DNA from 3 places in the Vibrio sp. ED004 genome. Region 3 is predicted to be linked to each of the others. Evidence: predicted binding sites of a transcription regulator. Region 3 holds the regulator's gene; each other region holds the start of a gene.

Region 1 (6,828 bases), 1.2 Mb from region 3:
AAACAATAGACTGACTCTCTTCATCCCAATCTTGGATGTCAGGGAATAAGATTGATTGATTCATTTTTATAAGTACCTTATTACATCTCTAGATTTCTACGCAATTCTCTTAAGATCTGCTTGGTTCCCGGGCGAAGACCACGCCATAACATGAAGCTCTCTGCAGCCTGACCCACCAGCATACCTAAACCATCATAAGCAGCATGAACACCATTATCTAACGCCCACTGATTAAATACTGTCGTTCCAGATCCGTAGACCATGTCATAGACGGCGCTGTTTGTATTAAAGATGGCATCGGAAACTTCAGGGAGTTGGCCACTTAGGCCTGATGAGGTGGAGTTAATGATGACATCAAAGCCTTCATTCACATCACTTAGTCCCATTCCTTTGATATTGCCGTTTGAAGAAAACATCTCCGCTAGGAGTTCAGCTTTGGAACTGGTTCGGTTAGCAACCACCAATTGTTGTGGTTTTTGATCAAGAAGGGGCTGAATTACACCTCTTGCTGCGCCACCAGCACCTAGCAAGAAAACTCGAGCACCCTCTAATACCACTTGATGCTGAAGTAAGTCTTGAACGAGACCCTCGCCATCAGTGTTATCACCAATGATCTCTCCGTCATCTAATTTCTTCAATGTATTAACGGCACCGGCTAATTGAGCCCTTTCCGTTAGGCGATTAGCAAACTGATAGGCATCTTCTTTAAATGGCGCAGTGACATTACACCCTCTACCACCTTCGCTAAAAAAAGCTTTAGCCGCGGTAATGAATTGGCCATGTTCTGGCTGCAGTGCTGTATAGGTAAGTTGTTGATTGGTTTGGCGAGCAAATAACGTGTGAATGAATGGCGATTTGCTTTGCCCAATAGGGTTACCGAAAACGGCATAACGATCTACTTGCTGTGTCATATCCTTACCTAACAGAAATAATAAAAAGGGTCATCTATATAGATGACCCTATCACTATCCCTATAAGGAAGGAAGAACTACCAAACTCGCGGTTTTAGGTAGTCACTATAAAGCAGCGCTTCTGGTGACCCGACTTGTGGTTCGTAACGGTATTCCCAACGAGCCAATGGTGGCATAGACATCAAGATAGACTCTGTGCGACCACCGCTTTGTAGACCAAATAGGGTACCACGGTCGTACACTAGGTTAAATTCAACATAGCGGCCACGACGGTATAGTTGGAAGTCACGCTCACGTTCGCCATAAGGTGTCTCTTTGCGACGCTCGACAATAGGTAAGTACGCCTCAGCAAAACCTTCACCGACCGCCTGCATGTAAGCAAAGCTCTTATCGAACCCCCACTCATTTAAGTCATCAAAGAACAGACCACCAACACCACGTGTTTCATCACGGTGAGGCAAGTAGAAGTATTTATCACACCACTCTTTGTGCTCTTGATACACGTTATCACCAAATGGTGCGCACAGATCTTTAGCGGTTTGATGCCAAGACTGGCAATCTTCATCTACTGGATAGAATGGCGTTAAATCAAAACCACCACCGAACCACCAAATAGGGTCTTCCCCTTCCTTTTCGGCAATAAAGAATCGTACGTTGGCGTGTGAGGTTGGGATATAAGGGTTTTTTGGGTGGATAACTAACGATACACCCATCGCTTCAAACTTACGTCCGGCTAATTCAGGGCGGTGAGCGGTTGCTGAAGCGGGCATTGTCTTACCTGCAACGTGAGAAAAGTTAACACCACCTTGCTCAAAGACCGCACCGTTGGTCATCACACGAGTACGACCACCACCACCGAGGCGTTCGCCAGGTTCGCGCTCCCATGCGTCTTCTTCAAACAACGCGTTACCATCAGCTTGCTCAAGCTGTTGGCAAATCGAATCTTGTAGGCTCAGTAAAAACTGCTTTACTGCTTCTTTATCAATTGCTGACATTTTACTTTCCTTTGCAGGGTTTAACCCTGTCTTAATATTTTCGACGTTTTTGCATCTCTAATTTCGCTAGGCTTCTCGCGACCACCCGTTTGACCTTCAAGAATCGCGACCAAGTGCTGACCCAGTTGCTGTTGGACTTCTTCAGTCGTCATACAAGGCGGCTCACCCGTTAAGTTAGCACTAGTTGAGGTTAACGGCTTACCGAATTCATTACACATTCTTTGAACCAAAGGGTGATCAGTCACGCGTACCGCGATCGAATCAAACTGACCGCTGACCCAGTCTGTTACTTTACTGCTGGTTGGCATAATCCAAGTGACCGGACCCGGCCAAGTCGCTTTAACCGCCGCTAATTGGTCACCGGTTAGTTGGCTCTCATCAATATAAGGAAGCAACTGCTCGTAACTTGCCGCAATTAAGATCAGGCCCTTTTCAACCGGACGTTGTTTTAACTCGAGTAATTTCTTGATGGCTTGTGGATTATCTGGATCACAACCGACCCCAAAAACGCCTTCGGTCGGGTAAGCAATGACTTCACCTTGTTGTAATGCCTGCAATGTATGTTGAAAGTTATCCACGGGTGCCTCATTAATTCAGTTATCTAACTCACTAAGTGTACAAATTATCACTCACTGTGACTAAAGCTATTTGTTTATAAAATGCATCAATTAACAACTTAGACTGACGCAAACGTTTTCCTTAAGCACTTTTACCCGTATAATGCGCGCAAAATATCTAATCACTAATTAAATCGTACCTGAAGGAGTTTGAGATGACTGTCGGTATTATCATGGGTTCTAAATCTGATTGGCCAACAATGAAGCTAGCTGCAGAAATGTTGGATCAGTTTGGCGTGGCGTACGAAACAAAAGTGGTTTCTGCTCACCGCACACCTCAGTTGCTAGCAGACTACGCAACCAGTGCGAAAGAGCGCGATATTAAAGTAATTATTGCTGGTGCTGGCGGTGCAGCTCACCTTCCTGGCATGGCAGCTGCTTTCACAAGCGTCCCAGTTCTTGGTGTTCCTGTTCAGTCTAAAGCACTGAAAGGCATGGACTCGCTACTTTCTATCGTACAGATGCCAAAAGGCATCGCAGTAGGTACTCTAGCTATCGGTGAAGCGGGTGCAGCGAACGCTGGCATCCTAGCGGCACAAATCATTGGTACATACAATGAAGATGTGATGGCAAAAGTAGAAGCGTTCCGCTCTGAGCAAACAGAAACGGTACTTGCGAATCCAAACCCTGCAGAGGACTAATTCCCATGCATGTTCTTGTGTTAGGCGCGGGCCAACTTGCTCGCATGATGTCCCTAGCTGGGGCACCGCTGAATATTGAAATTTCTGCTTTTGATGTTGGCAGCAAAAATATTGTTCATCCATTAACGCAAGCGATTCTAGGCAACGGCTTAGAAAATGCGATTGAGCGCGCGGACGTCATTACTGCTGAGTTCGAACACATCCCTCACGACGTACTTGAGGTATGTGAGCGCAGCGGTAAGTTCTTACCGACCACAGAAGCTATCAAAGCAGGCGGTGACCGTCGTCTTGAAAAAGCGCTGTTAGACGAAGCGAACGTGAAAAACGCTAAGTATTATGTGATTAATTCTCGCGAAGACTTTGACGCTGCGATCGCTCACGTTGGCTTACCAATGGTACTGAAGAGCACCCTTGGCGGCTACGATGGTAAGGGCCAGTGGCGCTTAAAGACATTAGACAATGTTGACGCGACTTGGGCAGAAATGGCTGAGTGCATTGCAGCGACCGACAATCAAGCGATTGTAGCTGAAGAGTTCGTCCCATTCGACCGTGAAGTATCACTGGTTGGTGCTCGCGGTACCAATGGCGAGATTCAAGTGTACCCACTGGCTGAAAATGTTCACACCGACGGCGTATTGAGCTTATCGACCGCGATTGATGACATTGAACTACAAGATCAAGCAAAAACCATGTTCACCGCAATAGCAGAACGCTTAGATTACGTTGGCGTACTAGCACTTGAGTTCTTTGATGTTCAAGGTTCACTGCTGGTTAACGAGATTGCACCACGTGTTCATAACTCTGGCCACTGGACGCAGCAAGGCGCTGAAACTTGTCAGTTTGAGAACCATCTGCGTGCTGTATGTGGCATGCCACTAGGCAGCACTAAGCTGATTCGTCCAACCGCAATGATCAACATTCTTGGTGAAGATACTCTACCTGAGGCTATTCTGGCTCAAGGCGGCTGTCATGTTCATTGGTATGGTAAAGAGAAGCGTGCAGGTCGTAAGATGGGCCACATCAACGTGAGCGCAGATTACAATGCAGAACTGCAAAGAGCGTTGTGCTCATTGGCTGATATTCTTGATAAGCAAGCCTACCCGGCTGTGCATGAGTTTGCTGAGCAGATGAAGTAAGCCTACATTGGTTTATGGATATAAAAAGTTCATTGGATATAGAAACGGCGCTCATTGAGCGCCGTTTTTTTATTTCTGGTCATTCACTTACTGTGATTAACATGACTACTGAGATTGAATGTGATGACACTTGCGGTCTGCACATTGCTTCTTGGTACCACTAGCTGTTTTCTTCTCAAGCAACAACGGGAACTGGCACTCTTCACAACGACCAATCACAGGAGGCTGATTAATGGCAAACTTACACTTAGGGTAGTTATCACAAGCGTAGAAGGTTTTTCCATAGCGAGATTTGCGTTCAACCAAGTGGCCTCTACCACACTCAGGGCATGCAACCAGCGGCTGCTCTTCAGGCTGTTCTTTTGGCTGGTCCAAAGATTCGATGTGATTACACTCTGGATAGTTGCTGCAACCAATAAACATCCCAAAGCGACCTTGTCTTAATACCAATTCGTTTTGGCATTTAGGACACGGTACACCCAGTTCTTTCACCACATGGCCATCGTTTTGATGCAAAGGCTTGATGTAATCACAGCTCGGATACTGCTTACAGCCTAAAAAAGGGCCGTGCTTACCATGGCGAAGCTGAAGCTCCCCGCCACACTGTGGACATGGTTCATGCTCTAACGCATGTTCATGTGCTGAAAAAAGCTGATTATCAATCTTACTACTCATGACAAGCCTGTATTAATGCAAGATACCTTGCTCTTTGGTGTACAACAGCTCTTCCATTTGCGTGTAAGCACTTTCATTACCCGGCACATTGAATAGCACCATTAAGATAATCCATTTCAGATCATCCAATTCAAATTCGTTGGTCTCAAGTCCCATCACACGATCAATCACCATTTCACGAATCTCTGTCGTGAGCACGTTGATCTGCTCTAGGAAAAGTAAGAAACCTCGACACTCCATATTAATACGCGATACTTCTCGACTAGTGTAAACACGCATCGAGGTATTGGAGCACATAGTAATTGCCGCTTGGTTATCGGTATCTTGCAGTGCCGCAAGGTCTTCTAACCAATGGAGGGCCTTATAAATATCTTCTTGGTGAAACCCTGCTCGAAGAAGCTCATCTTCAAGTTCGTCTTGATCCACCTGCAATTCAGAATCGCTATGGATGTAGGTTTCAAACAAGTACATCAGTATGTCCATCATCATAGCTTAGCCTCTCCCCTTTCGAATATAGCCACCGGAAACTGCAACAACATGCCCTGAGAGCTCAAGCTCTAAAAGCTGCATCATGACTTCATGCACAGGTATATGGGTTCTCTGTGCCAAAATATCAACGGGTGTCGCCTCTAATCCTACGTTAGCTAACAGCTGTGGAAATGGCAATTGTTCATTTTCACCCTTATTCTGCGTAGGTTCGAATAAGCTCGGCTGCTGATCTATAGACCAGTTTAACAGACTCTTTATTTCAATCAGAACATCTTGAGCATTTTGCACTAAACATGCTCCAGCTTTGATGAGACTGTTACCTCCGCGACTGGTTGGATTATGAATTGAACCGGGCAGCGCAAACACCTCTCTCCCTTGCTCCATGGCATAGCGAGCCGTAATCAAAGAACCACTCTTCTCAGCCGCTTCCACCACTAAAGTGCCTAACGACAAGCCACTTATAATACGGTTACGACGGGGAAAATGTTCAGGTCTTGGTTTAGCACTTGGGCGAAACTCTGAAATCAGCGCGCCATTCTCACAGATCCTCTCAGCTAGATTTCGGTGGCGGGCAGGATAAATGGAGTCCAAACCAGAACCCAACACTGCAAAAGTTTCTCCTCCCTTATCTAGAGCACCATCATGTGCATAGCCATCGATGCCTAAAGCTAAGCCACTGGTGACAATCAAACCGTTTTGGACGAACTCTTTGGCGAAGGACTTCGCGGTTTGCAGCCCTTCGAGACTGGCATTGCGACTGCCGACCATGGCGATTTGAGGTTCAATCAGCTTTTCAACGTGTCCTTTAACGAAAAGAACACTGGGCGCAGAAGCTATCTCGTTCAGCAGTTTGGGATAATGTAAGCAATTAGGAGTAATGATGTGATGGTTGGGTTGTCTTGCTTGCCACGCGAGACAAGCCTCAACTTCTCTTGGGGCTTGCTCTCTTAAATAAGATATTTGCTTGGCTGACAAACCGATAGCTTGCAGCTGCTGACTTGAGTAGCCAACAATGTTCGAAGGGGAATCGATACTCAGCAGGCGGGAAAGGCGTTTGCCACCCAATTGCGGAACAAAACTTAGAGTTAGCCAAGCACTCAGTTGTTGCTCATTCACTCGGTGCCCTTAATATCTTCCGTCAAAGCAAGATCCAAAGGCGATACTGCCAGAATGTCATTACTAACAGGCTTAGAGCTCTGAGTAATCAACGCGAGGCTAAAATATTCATAAGGGCGAATGACCATCAAGCTACCCAGAGAGGTACTTGGCAATTGCACCTTATCGCTCGCCGCTGACTCTGTATAGCTGTATTCACCCTGCTTACCAAACACCACCGCGCCGCTTTCGCTGAGGGTAAACATAGA
Region 2 (6,828 bases), 490 kb from region 3:
AACAGCTCTTCTGAAGGAACCACTCGCAATAACGCGACTAAGGATTCCATGTAGTTGAGGCGAAACTTATCCATGTCCCCTTGCTTGTAAGCAATATGGGAAATCATTATATAGACCAGTGCGTTCTCAATGGTCGAATTGCCCGCCGTGTTGGTCAGAAATTCCTTCGCGGTTTGCAGGTCTCTTAACTTGAAGTGAATAATCCCAAGCCAGAGTTTTAGCTCGTCGGGAATCAACTTAAAACGCGTTTGCACTAGGCTAGTGAAGCTAATAAGGCGCTGGTGGTCGGTCTCAAACAGAGCCAGTTGTCGAGCAAGCAAGGTTGAAGTCATCACGTTGAGTGACACGCTATCAAGTTTCATTGTTTGCCCGTCAAGCAAGCGGCTCAGCTCTTTATCACTGACAGACCACTCTGGTGATAGCGGAGCAGGTAAAGCGAAGTAGTTCGCTAGCTCTCTATTTATCTCCATCAAGTCTTCACTGAGGTTCTCTATCTCTATTGAGTAGACACCACGGAAAGCAAGTTTGCCTGAACTTGGGTAAATAAGGCTGACTTTAGCCGCAAGGCGTGTATTGACTTCCTGATCTTTCAATCGAATATTGAGCAGGTAATCACTGGTGCGCATGTTTTTGGCGCCCGGAAAAAAGGGCGTGCTGTCTATTGGGTCTACGAAGTAACTTGGTGCATCTTGATTTGCTAAGTCGGTGTAAGCGTATTCAATTTGTTGTTGAAGTAGTAGCGCTTTAACGGCTTTGCGATGCGTTCTCGCATTGTCTCCAATGGCATCGATACGGTTCAGTAATAGCTCGACCTTAGGAATCAGCCTTTGTGTGCGTTCAAGCTCTGAGGCTTGGTTTGAAGAGTGCCAAAACATATAGCCTAAAGTCGCAGTGCTTATCAGCAGCACAACAGAGAGTGACAGTAACAAAAGATTAAACGGTGATGTCTTTTTGCTTGCTTGAGGCTGTTCGGTTATCTCAAAGGTTTCGGGCTGTGCATTAGCCAAACTCACCGAGCTAGGGTTAAGGAAGTACCCTTTGCGTGGGTAAGTAACCAAGATCTTAGTCGCATCACTTTCTGGTAGGTACTTTTGCAGCACAGAGCGCAGTGTACTGATCCTGTTAGTAAGTACATTCTTCGAGATGAAGTTACTTTGCCAAACCGATTCGATGATCTGCTCAGCTGCGATAGGCTCACCCACGCTAGTTAGAAACAGTTCGAGTAATTCAATTGAACGAGGTTCTAGATCGATGACCTGCTCGTTGCAACTTAAGACACGTGTCGCGGGATTGAATTCTAAACCTTCGATAGAGATCGAGGTTTGAGTGTCTTTGGCACTAGAGAGGTAATCTTGCATAAGAAAAGAGAGGGTAGCTTATAAAAGCTAAATACTAGCTGTTTTCGTTATGAAAAACAGCTAGTAATTCATTGATTGGATAGCTGGCGCTAAGACGCGTAGTTCACTGAATAACGCGTAGGCTTGTGATTCATCGCTAATACGATGTTCAATACCGCAGTGCCCAATACAGAAACTGCAATCACCCAAGGCGATACGAAGAAGAATGATGCAAACAGAATACACGCATCAATAGCCATTTGGGTTTTGCCCACTGAGATACCGTAGCGATCTTGAATGAACAAACACAAGACGTTGAAGCCGCCCAAGCTTGAGCGATGACGGAATAAGATCAGCATACCTAAGCCCATCAACAGGCCGCCTGCAACAGCGCAGTAAATCTCATTATGAACTTCTAACGAGATCACCAAGTATAAATGATCGGCAAACACAGACACTAAAGCCCCTGATATGGCACTGCTTATTGCGAAGTGACGGCCAAATCGTTTCCATGCTAATAAGTAGAATGGGCAATTAGCAATAAAGTACAAAATACCGAAGGTTACCGGCATAAATTGACTCAAAAGCAGAGCCAAGCCAGTAGTGCCACCAGTAAGCAGGTTCGCTGACTGTAAAAAGAAGACGCCTAACGCCACTAAAAACGTGCCAGTGAGGATTGCTACCCAATCTTCTTTACGTGAGTGTTTTTCCATCGTTTTTATAATTACCTAACCAATAAAGGCGTGCATAGTAGAGAAAAACCTTAGCTTTCGGTAGCTAGAGGGGCAAAATTAAGGTAAACCTATGTAATCTGCGTTTTACAGGGTGTAAATCGTAAAATTGACAGTAAGCGTCATCTTTGGTTGGATAAGCTTAATAACCATGATGAATCTTATTTGTGATTATGAAAAAACTGCATGATAAAATTGCAATTAGCTCTTTATGACCTAGATCAAATTATGTAGAATGCGTCACATCAAAACGGTGACGGAAACGTTTGCTTTCGGTCGTTGTGTGGTTTTTTTGAAACTTTCAGTACAATCTGAGTCAGGAGATACAGATGCTTAAGCGTGACATGAACATTGCTGATTACGATGCGGATCTATTCGCAGCTATCCAAGAAGAAACTCTTCGTCAGGAAGAGCACATCGAACTTATCGCTTCAGAAAACTACACAAGCCCACGTGTAATGGAAGCTCAAGGTTCTCAGCTAACAAACAAATACGCTGAAGGCTACCCAGGCAAGCGTTACTACGGTGGTTGTGAGTACGTAGACAAAGTTGAAACTCTAGCAATTGAACGTGCATGTGAACTATTTGGTGCAGAGTACGCAAACGTACAGCCTCACTCAGGTTCTCAAGCAAACAACGCTGTATACATGGCACTACTAAATGCAGGCGATACGGTTCTAGGTATGAGCCTAGCGCACGGTGGTCACCTAACTCACGGTTCTCCAGTAAACTTCTCTGGTAAGCTTTACAACATCATCCCTTACGGTATCGATGAAGCAGGTCAAATCGATTACGAAGAGATGGAAAAGCTGGCTATTGAGAACAAGCCTAAAATGATCATCGGTGGTTTCTCTGCTTACTCTCAAATCTGTGATTGGAAGCGCATGCGTGAAATCGCTGATAAAGTAGGAGCTTACCTGTTCGTAGATATGGCTCACGTAGCAGGTCTAATCGCTGCCGGCGTTTACCCGAACCCAGTTCCACACGCTCACGTAGTAACTACAACGACGCACAAAACGCTTGCGGGTCCTCGTGGTGGTCTAATTCTTTCTAACGAAGGCGAAGATCTTTACAAGAAGCTGAACTCAGCAGTATTCCCAGGCGGCCAAGGTGGTCCTCTAATGCACGTTATCGCTGGTAAAGCAGTAGCGTTCAAAGAAGCTCTAGAGCCAGAGTTCAAAGAATACCAAGCACGCGTTGTTGCTAACGCAAAAGCAATGGTTGCTGAATTCCTAGCACGTGGTTACAACATCGTTTCAGGTTCTACAGAGAACCACCTGTTCCTAGTTGACCTAATCAACAAAGACATCACAGGTAAAGAAGCAGATGCAGCACTAGGTGCAGCAAACATCACTGTAAACAAGAACTCAGTACCAAACGACCCACGTAGCCCGTTTGTAACGTCAGGGATCCGTATCGGTTCTCCTTCTATCACTCGTCGCGGTTTCTCAGAAGCAGATGCGAAAGAGCTAGCAGGTTGGATCTGTGACATCCTAGATAACATGGGTGATGAGTCTGTTATCGAAGCGACTAAAGCAAAAGTACTTGAAATCTGTAAGCGTCTACCTGTTTACGCTTAATTTTTCTTCGTAGTGATTTGAACTTCGTTGTCGAGCATGCTCACTTACATTCGTAAGCTCCGCGTGTTCTCCTAGAATTTCAAACAACTACTTTGAAAAATATTGATACTAGAGGCTCCTTAATAGGAGCCTTTTTTGTGTCTGGTGGTCAGTTGATGAGAGTAAAGAAAAGCAGGTACTAAAAAGGGCTAATGCTTTCACATTAACCCTTTGGTATTTGGTAGTGTCGATTCTACTTTTTGATGCTAAGCAGAGTGCCTGACTTACACTTGAAAGAGTAGTAGTGGCGGCTTTCACTGAACTTACCTAGGCCTTCGCCATCACAGTAGTCGATGTTGATGTCACGCATCACTTCTAGTGTGTCTTCGCTTTTCAGAGCGAATTTAGAGCCATCAGAGCAGACGATGCGAACTCGTTCATCATGGCTTACAGAGTAAATATCGACTTCAGTATTACACAGCTCAAAAGAGGCTTCGCGAAAGTTGTCTTGCTGAGTATTTGAAGCGCAACCTGCGGTGAATGCGGCAGCGATAACGGCTAAAAGTCCGAGTCTTTTCATTGTTAACCCTTCACTATCATCAAGTTGAGTGATGAGTTTTATATGCTAGTTTGAGTAGCCTATGCAACAATACGCTTTGGTTCAAGGCGCGTTCGTTGACTCTAAGATATAAAAGTATAGGTGCAGACAGATAATTTATAACGGGTTTGCTGCATGTTTACTTGTTACGTATCACCAACAAAAAAAGACCAACACAGAGGTTGGCCTTTAAATAGGAAGATTTTTTAAACGACTATCGAAACTGTTTGGCTTCTGGAAGATACTCAAAACCAGCAGACGCGAGCTTCGCGATCAGTGCTGCTTTGTCGATTTCGTAGAAGTTGACCACTCGATCTAAATCTCCGCCGAAGTCGTCACGAAGCTTCATGTTGACGATGCTCATCAACATTACAGGATCCATTTTTTCAAAGTTAGCGAGGTTCATATTAGTCCTCGAAATCTGAAATTAGTAAGTTAGCAGCGGCAAAGGCTGCACGTTCGCGAGCTTCTTTAGGAAGAGATTCATCGGCAGCAAGGTCATTCAATGTTTTTACTGCGCAGGTGATCGCTTTAGGGATATAGCCTTGGTCGCCACTGCCAATTTGAGAATACAGTTCACGAACCAAATCACAACAATCGTATACTTTCATTTTTATACCTAACCAAATGATAACTGATCTCAATATACACATAGAGATAAGCAAAAACAAAGTGGATCTGATCAAGTTCAGAGTTAGTTTGTCCTTGCTCAATATCTCACTTGGTTAGCTCGCGGCTTAGGCTGTTCTTTACCGATTCGTTTGGTATTTCTCGTTCAGCCAGAGACTTGTTGTTCAAGTTGATAGGTGACTTCATCAGCAAGGTTGAGCTGTTTCGCGAGCTCTTTCAGGTACGCCTTTTCCATGAAGTTCTGTTCGTCGGCCACAATCAAAGAGGCTAAGTAGATCTCACTCGCCTGTTGAGGTGACGTTGCTAATTGAGCGATTTCGCTTGGGTCGAGTGGCTTATGCAGTTCTTCAGATACCAGTTTAGTCAGTTGATAATCGGCGCCCATGTTTTCGACGGCTTGTTCTATCTTAGCCATCTCTTCTTCATCAACATGGCCATCAGCTTTAGACGCGGCAATCATCGAACGTAGAATCAGAACGCTGTGGTTTGCATCATTTTCATCAAACTGAGCCTGTTCGACATTGGGCGTCTGGCCTTGTTTAGATTGGTAGTCGTTGTAGACTTTATAAGCGAGAGCGCCCAGTGCTGCTCGCCTCCAATCCCAGCCGCTTTCTTACCCATTTTTTTGGTCTTCTTAGAGCCCATTAACGCCCCTAACAGTCCACCACCAACAGCGCCTGCACCGAAAGCGCCAAGTGTGCTCTTGTTGATACCTTTGCTATTGCTGCTACTGCCTTGAGAGAGGCTGCTTAAACTCGAAGATCCTTGGGAAAGCTTCTGAGTACCTTGTTTAACGAGATCTGACTTAAGTGCTTGGTTAAGTAAGCTTTTGATATCCATTGATACCTCCAATGTAAGCGGGTCTAAAAAGTTGATGAACCCAATATACGGATTTGAAGATGAACAGGGGATTAACTTACGTTATTTACTCTAGTGATAAATAGAAGAGAACTTGAAGGGAAACGACAGGTACAAAAAAGGCCACCTAATGGCAGCCTTTCAATGTTTATCTAGTCAGTAATCGGATTACTAAGCTAGTTGAGCTTTAAGGTGCTCGATAACCGTGTCCATAGCGATAGCTTCTTTATCACCTGTACGACGGTTTTTGTATTCGAAGTTACCTTCGTCCATGCTGCGATCACCGATAACGATAGTGTGCGGAATACCCACAAGCTCGATATCTTTAAACATAACACCTGGACGCTCTTTACGGTCATCAAATAGTACTTCGATACCCATAGCTGTTAATTCAGCGTATAGCTTCTCAGCTGCTTCTTTAACGCGCTCAGATTTGTGCATGTTCATTGGTACGATAGCAACTTGGAACGGCGCTAGCGCGTCTGGCCAAGTGATACCGAATTTATCGTGGTTTTGCTCGATAGCAGATGCAACAACACGTGAAACACCGATACCGTAACAACCCATTTCTAGGATTACGCTCTTACCATCAGGACCAAGCACGTTACAGTTCATTGCTTTAGAGTAAGTATTACCCAGTTGGAAGATGTGACCAACTTCGATACCACGCTTAAGCTGGATAATACCTTGACCACATGGGCTAAGGTCGCCTTCAACAACGTTACGTAAGTCTTCAACTTGAGCAAGCTCAACGTCACGACCCCAGTTAATACCGAAGTAGTGCTTACCGTCTACGTTTGCACCAGCGCCGAAGTCGCTCATTACAGCAACAGAGCGGTCAACGATGAATGGTAGCTCTAGGCCAACAGGGCCAAGTGAACCAGGACCAGCGCCAACAAGTGCACGGATTTCTTCTTCTGAAGCCATCTCTAGTGGAGAAGCAACCTGTGGAAGGTTTTCTGCTTTTACTTCGTTAAGCTCGTGGTCACCACGGATGATTAGAGCAATGATATCTGCGTCTACTTCATCAGATGCTTTAACGAATAGAGTCTTAACTGTCTTCTCGATTGCTAGACCGTGTTGTTCTACAAGCTCAGCAATTGTTTTTGCGTTTG
Region 3 (6,828 bases):
AGGTAGCAACTGGATTTGCTTTTGAAGAGCCGACGCCGCAAGCGTTATTGGCTGTACTGCATCGTTCATTACTGCTTTATGCACAAAACCCATCTGAAATTAAGCGTGTTCAGCTTTATGCGATGCAGCAAGATTTTAGTTGGGAAGATGCCGCAAAAGAGTATCTTGCGATGTATCACTCTGCATTTTAGCGCTCTGTTTTAGCTTCTAAAATTAGCGGATGTACGGCAATTGTTTTTAATGAAAGAGGCGCTCTAATAATAGGGTGCCTTTTTGTTTTCTGGTCAGATCACATCACGTTTATAAAGACAAAGCTTGCAAACTCATTTTAGTCAGGTAGAAAAGGTGAGGTTGGTATTCACATGACTAATGACAGGTTTGACACTATTATCACTTAAAGTTCTTAATTGCGTGATATCCTTAGTCATCGCCTCGTGATGAGGCATAGCTCCATTTTAATAATTAAAGCGATAGGTATGTCTGAGAGTTTATTATTTCATAAAACATTTACTCACCCTACGAGCGATGAGTGGGTTGTATTTGTGCATGGCGCAGGAGGCAGCTCCTCTATCTGGTTTAAGCAGATCAAAGCGTATAAGCAGCACTTCAACTTGCTTCTCATTGATCTGAGAGGACATGGTAAATCAGACAACATACTTAAAGAGCTGATTTCGAATCGCTATACGTTCAAATCGGTCACGCTCGATATTCTTAAAGTGTTAGATCACCTCAAAATCCGTTCAGCACACTTTGTGGGCATGTCTCTTGGGACGATTATCGTTCGCAACGTTGCAGAGCTCGCAGCAGGTCGTGTTCGCTCAATGGTACTTGGTGGGGCGGTAACCAAACTCAACACTCGTTCGCAAGTATTGGTCAAACTCGGTAACCTGAGTAAGCACATCATTCCTTACATGTGGCTTTATAGCCTGTTTGCTTACATTGTGATGCCGCAGAAAAGCCAGAAAGAATCGCGCCACTTGTTTATCCGCGAAGCCAAAAAGCTATGTCAAAAAGAGTTTAAACGCTGGTTCATCCTGACGGCTGACGTAAACCCTCTGATGAAGTATTTCAAAGATAGGGAGCTACCAATCCCGACTCTCTACTTGATGGGAGAACGTGATTACATGTTCATCAAGCCCGTTAAAGAAATGGTTGAGGCGCATGAGTCGAGTGAACTAGTTGAAATCGCAAACTGCGGTCACGTGTGTAATGTTGAAAACCCTGAAGAATTCAATCAACATTCTATCGAGTTTATCCAAAAGCAAATCCAGTGATCTTTTAGGTTCATTCTCTGAGCCGAGTATCAAATTGAATTCAAATAAAACGGGAAGCTAACTTAGCTTCCCGTTTTATTTGAAGGAGGTATCTGACTAAATCTCAGGTTGTCGTCGTGAGATATTATTCAGGAGAGGCTGCGCCACATTGCCAACAAGAACCGAATTGAGCTTCATTGACTTCATGACACTCACCACAACGCCACTCTTCATAGATGATCGAATCTTGTTGTTTTTGGTAGTCATTGACAATAGTGCGAGCTTTACTGGCTAATTCTGGCTCATATAGCCATACGTAAGGGTCAGTTTCTTCGGTAAATGGGATCTCCCCTTTTAAACCAAACAAACCTTCACCACGGACTTCACACGCAATATTCTCACTTTCTAACAATCCACAGATGATATGGGCTTCTGTTGGATTCGATGCACTGAAGATTTTCATTGAGATAGAACCTCATTCGGCTTTAGGTGTTAGTCAACTATATACGTTATTCAGCTATACACGTTAGTCAGCGACAGGTGTTGAGCGAAACTTGCTCATCAACCATTTGGCAATAATTGGGAATACACCCAACAATGCAAACGATAGTAGTACTGAAGGTGAAACGATACCTGAAAGTGAATCAATTTCTGCGAGTTGAGTACCAGCATTCAAGAAAACAGCCGTACCAGGTAGCATGCCTATTTGGCTCGTAATGTAGTAACGAGAAACTGACATTGGGGTTAACCCCATCAGTAGATTGATAAGGAAAAATGGGAATACAGGAATCAGGCGAAGCGAGAATAAGTAAAATGCCCCGTCTTTTTCTACGCCCTTGTTAATTGTCGCTAATTTGTCACCAAATTTGGTTTGGATCCAATCACGTAACAGGTAACGGCTACTCAGGAAGGCGAGGGTCGCACCAATAGCGCTTGCGAAAGATACCAGCAGTAAACTGTTCCAGAAGCCAAACAGTGCTGCCCCTAAGAGCGTGACGACTGCAGCGCCAGGAATTGAGAAAGCAGTGATCATTACGTACGCGATAAAATAGATAGCAGCGGCGGCAATAAAGTTGCTGTCAATGTAGTCATTCAAAACGGCTTGTTGGGCCTTGGCGTTTTCAAGCGTTAGGTACTGGCCAAAATTGACGCCTAACAAGATGATGGTTACGACTAACACAATACCCAATATCATTTTCTTACTCATTGATACTTCCTCTAATTTTCAATGCATACCATTAGTATAGATAGACAGGCAAAGCATAGATTAACTTTCAGCAGATATAAAAAAAGCCGCAGAAATGCGGCTTAGTTATATAGATAGTTTGAACTGACAAAGTTAATTGACGCGATTGATAAGCTCTTCACGACGCTGCTGCGGTATAACAGACCAATGTGTTCCATTGATCGCACCTTCTAGCGCCCACAGTAATTCAATACTGACAGAGGACGCATGCGATTCCTTGATGGCGTTAAAGGCGTTTACAGAGCCAGATTCATATAAACGTTCAACGGAATCGATTCCTGCTTTTTTCAACATACGCTCAGTAGCGAGTCGAAGATTCGGCAGATCTTTGAGTCGAGTTGGCTTAGCAGAAGACTGTTCAGCTTTTTCTTCTTTAGCGAAACCCAGAGACGTCGTTGCGAGTTCCAAGATCTTCTCTTGGTCTTGCCACAGGCCTTCAGGTAAAGCGAAATATTTAGTAACGACAGGGAAACCACGTTTTTTGTAGACGTACGGTTGAAACCCTTGTTGTTCGAATTGCTTCGTTGTGCATTTGTCTGCCCGTATATGCAACTGGTCATTAACAACCAGAGCAAACATAGTGTCATCAGCAAAAAGACCGAATCCACCAAACATTGAGCGTGACTTAATTTTTCCTAGGGGCTCAAATAACTTCATTGAGTCCTTTAGTATCGGTTTATCCATGTTATTTATCTCGGTGTATTTGAACTACGCCACCAAATAAGCAGGTCCGAGAGATTAGCAAAATGTTGCAATTAAATTGTCAATAGGCTGTAAATTACTAAATTGTCAGTAGTTACTGCATTTTGCCATCGGTAACCCCGCTACCATACCAACGAGTGGTTTAGGCCGGAAGCTTTGCGTCCCACTTTTTCAAGTGGTTTGCCCTGTGCGTGACTGATTGAATAGAATAAAGTTTTTGTTGAATGAGGCTCACACTTGTTATTTCAAAATGTGATATTGCTTCAATTAATGATCTTTCTGTTGTGCATATAGGTTCATTATAGTTGTTGATAAAAAAAGCGCACCCAAAGGTGCGCTTAATGAAATAAAACTCGTTTTATCAATTAATTTAACGTTTTAACTGTACTTCGTTCAACAATCTCAGGGTGCATTTCGAAGACTCGTTTCTCGTGATCTTTGTCTTTTATACGTTCTAATAAAATCTCGAATGCATTTTTACCAACACGACGTTTAGGTTGGTGAACCGTTGTTAACGGTGGAGAGAAGTACTCAGCCAGTTCGATGTTGTCGTAACCGATCACTGAGATATCTTCAGGGATACGGATGCCTTTTTCTTGCAGTCGGCTCATTAAGCCCAGCGCCATTGTATCGTTGAAACAGAATACCGCTGTTGGGCGATCTTTCATTTCTACGATTTGCTCTGCAGCAAGAACAGCAGTATCACACTCGAAGTTACCTTCAATGATCATGTTGTCATCAGCAGTAATCTTAGCTTCGTTGAGTGCGCGTTTGTAACCTGCGATACGTTCTACACAGGCCGCTTTGTCTAAGTGGCCACTTAAACAAGCAATCTTAGAGTGACCGCGCTCAATAAGGTATTTGGTTGCTAGGTAGCCACCTTCTTCAGAGTTATCGATGATCTTGTCAGCTTGAGAACTCTCTGGGCCCCAGTCCATAATCACTTTAGGGATGTCAGCGTGACGATCTAACATCTCTCTTAGTTCTTCAGTTAGGTCTGAACACATAACTAAGATGCCATCTACACGTTTCTCTGCAAGCATTCGAATGTAGTCACGTTGCTTCTCATAGATACCACCCGTGTTACACAGAATCAAAGTGTAACCTTGACGGTAGCAGTAACTCTCAACACCATCGATAACTTCAGAGAAGAATAGGTTGGTTGATTGAGTAACAAGCATGCCGATAGTGCGTGTTGTATTGCACTTCAAACTACGAGCAACCGCGCTTGGTGCATAGTTCAGTTCATCTACGGCTTTGTTTACTTTTTCTTGAGTCGCTTCTGCAACAAAACGTGTTTTGTTGATTACGTGAGAAACGGTTGTTGTTGATACGCCGGCTAAGCGAGCGACATCTTTTATAGTGGCCATGGTTTTATCCTATTAGAAGCTACTTTCCCAAAGTACGGAATGAAGTAGCCGTTAAGCTACCTAACTAAGAGCTTAAATTTGTAGGGCTCTTTGGGTACTAAAGTGCTAAAAAACAAAAAACCGCTATGAGCGGCTTGTCTTAACACCGAAATGCTCTGAACTTTAATAAGCATAGCATTTCGTGAATGTTTCATATTTTATCGTTTGCGGTCACAATTTTAGACTGACTAGAAATTACTCGCAATAAAATTCACCCAGAAATCCGGGTGAATTGTCACATTCTACTGAATTTATTTACTTAGTCGCCCAATAAGCTATTCACCAGCTAAATATTGAGTGTCCAACTGACAGAATGCGAGTAGCAGAGATGAGACTGAAGCGTAGAAACCGAATTCATCAACGTCATGACATTTAACGTTGAATTTTGGTACCCAAGTTAGGAGTTGTTGCTCGATAAAATGCTGTTGAACAGCAAAAGACTTCTCTAGCTCTTCTTCAAGATCTGTTTCGTTAGAACGAATGATCAAGTTACCAAGGAAGTCGAGTTCGATAGCAATGTGGTCTGCTGGCTCTTTCAGGTCTTGGTTAACCACTAAATTGTGTTTAGCCATGATCTCTTCCATCTCTTTTGCAGGCTTATCGTTTAATAGGCCAGTCTCACCGATGTACATAGAAGCGTATGGAAGGGCACCATGTTTATCTGTCTTTAAGAAAAGGTCACAAAAGTCAGCAGACAGTTCCAGTTGAGCATCTTCACGTATTTGAAGACGGTTTAGTGCGTCAACTAAGCTATCAATCGCTGGCTTTAGTGTTTCATTTTCACCTAAACCAGTTAGGAAAGAACGAATCTCAACAGAGTGGTAGTGATCGAGTTCTTCTTGAGTGAGCTCTTTGGCGAATAAGCTTGATAGCCACCAGTAGATTTCTGCTCTTTGCTCGTTGAACGCTTTCGTATCTTTCATTTCTTGGATCCTGATTTAGTCTTGCGGCGTTTGTATACTCAATATCGTCAAGTGATTTGGGATATAAACACCAAGGCTGAATAACAAGGTTATTTGCGAAACGCAAAGTTACTCGTTAGTAGTAATGCCTATATTGAATTGCGATGGGCGATAAATAGCAAGGTTTAAGATTGTCTTGTATCAAAAAAGATTCATCTTTCTGGCTTTTATCTTCTGTAACACTAGAATTGTTACTAGTTATGAATAGAATAGTTACTGAAACTATTAAATAAGAAAAGTGGTGTAGATGAGCTATCACGTATTAGTCGTAGAAGATGATGTGGTAACCCGCAGTAAACTGGTTGGATATTTCCAGAACGAAGGTTACACAGTGAGCGAAGCAGAAAGCGGCGCTCAAATGAGAAACGTGTTAGATGAAAACAACGTTGACCTCATTATGCTGGACATCAACTTACCAGGCGAAGATGGATTGATGCTAACTCGCGAATTACGCAGTCAATCAGACATTGGAATTATTTTAGTTACTGGACGCACGGATAGCATCGACAAAATCGTTGGCCTTGAAATGGGCGCGGACGATTACGTTACTAAACCTTTCGAACTTCGCGAGTTATTGGTTCGAGTTAAAAACCTACTTTGGCGTATTTCTGCCGCTCGTAAAACGGCAGCAGGCGCAGTAGAAGAAACATCAGACGAGTCTGTGGTTCGTTTCGGTGAGTGGACATTTGATATCCCTCGTCGTGCGCTAAGCAAAAACGGCGAGCCAGTGAAGCTGACTAAAGCTGAATATGAATTGTTGGTGGCTTTGTCTTCTTACCCTAACCAAGTATTAAGTCGCGAACGTATTCTGAATATGATCAGTCACCGAGTGGACGCACCGAATGACCGTACGATCGATGTACTGATTCGTCGTATGCGTGCCAAAATGGAATTCGACCCTAAGAACCCACAAATCTTTGTGACGGTTCACGGTGAAGGTTACATGTTTGCTGGTGACTAATGTTCTGCGTGAACTTCTAGTTAGCAACGACATATGAACGAAAAAGCCGAGATATCATTGATGTCTCGGCTTTTTTATTGCTTAGTTGTTGTCGTTATCGAACTGACAGCCTACTAGTTGTTTTACGATTCTGCCTGCCAATAAGCCGATTGAAATAATAGGCTGAGTTAAACATAAGCAGAGAGAAGCATCAGGTTGAGTCTACTGCGCTGCAGAAACTTCACCGTCTTCCTCAATCAAGCTCGAAGGCTCAGGAACAACAATTGGCTCCTCCGAAAGATCGTTACTGGTGTCT

The links. Region 3 encodes PurR, which represses purine synthesis genes. Its sites were predicted from a motif close to TNANGNAAACGTTTNCNTNA; they were not measured.
Region 1: purE (5-(carboxyamino)imidazole ribonucleotide mutase) is a predicted target of PurR. The motif match lies at 2,589-2,608, and genes of this name have one in related genera.
Region 2: glyA (serine hydroxymethyltransferase) is a predicted target of PurR. The motif match lies at 2,323-2,342, and genes of this name have one in related genera.

Annotation. Positions count from the first base shown of each region.
Region 1 covers NZ_CP066149.1:1,660,794-1,667,621, forward strand. The annotation lists gene ITG10_RS07485 (DUF1488 domain-containing protein) at 1-64, opposite strand, end outside; gene aroE (shikimate dehydrogenase) at 81-911, opposite strand; gene hemF (oxygen-dependent coproporphyrinogen oxidase) at 989-1,906, opposite strand; gene ITG10_RS07500 (L-threonylcarbamoyladenylate synthase) at 1,927-2,484, opposite strand; gene purE (5-(carboxyamino)imidazole ribonucleotide mutase) at 2,679-3,164, shown strand; gene ITG10_RS07510 (5-(carboxyamino)imidazole ribonucleotide synthase) at 3,170-4,300, shown strand; gene ITG10_RS07515 (topoisomerase DNA-binding C4 zinc finger domain-containing protein) at 4,406-4,975, opposite strand; gene ITG10_RS07520 (DUF494 family protein) at 4,988-5,464, opposite strand; gene dprA (DNA-processing protein DprA) at 5,468-6,580, opposite strand; gene ITG10_RS07530 (LysM peptidoglycan-binding domain-containing protein) at 6,577-6,828, opposite strand, start outside.
Region 2 covers NZ_CP066149.1:904,916-911,743, reverse strand. The annotation lists gene ITG10_RS03900 (winged helix-turn-helix domain-containing protein) at 1-1,358, opposite strand, end outside; gene ITG10_RS03895 (YitT family protein) at 1,448-2,050, opposite strand; gene glyA (serine hydroxymethyltransferase) at 2,398-3,648, shown strand; gene ITG10_RS03885 (hypothetical protein) at 3,881-4,207, opposite strand; gene ITG10_RS03880 (DUF4250 domain-containing protein) at 4,440-4,631, opposite strand; gene ITG10_RS03875 (YaeP family protein) at 4,633-4,836, opposite strand; partial or broken gene ITG10_RS03870 (tellurite resistance TerB family protein) at 5,001-5,695, opposite strand; gene ITG10_RS03865 (proline--tRNA ligase) at 5,885-6,828, opposite strand, start outside.
Region 3 covers NZ_CP066149.1:415,445-422,272, reverse strand. The annotation lists gene glgA (glycogen synthase GlgA) at 1-191, shown strand, start outside; gene ITG10_RS01770 (alpha/beta fold hydrolase) at 477-1,274, shown strand; gene ITG10_RS01765 (DUF2007 domain-containing protein) at 1,399-1,716, opposite strand; gene ITG10_RS01760 (TVP38/TMEM64 family protein) at 1,780-2,460, opposite strand; gene ITG10_RS01755 (TfoX/Sxy family DNA transformation protein) at 2,593-3,183, opposite strand; cyclic di-GMP riboswitch class I at 3,311-3,396, opposite strand; gene purR (HTH-type transcriptional repressor PurR) at 3,567-4,571, opposite strand; gene torD (molecular chaperone TorD) at 4,886-5,533, opposite strand; gene torR (two-component system response regulator TorR) at 5,820-6,533, shown strand; gene elyC (envelope biogenesis factor ElyC) at 6,735-6,828, opposite strand, start outside.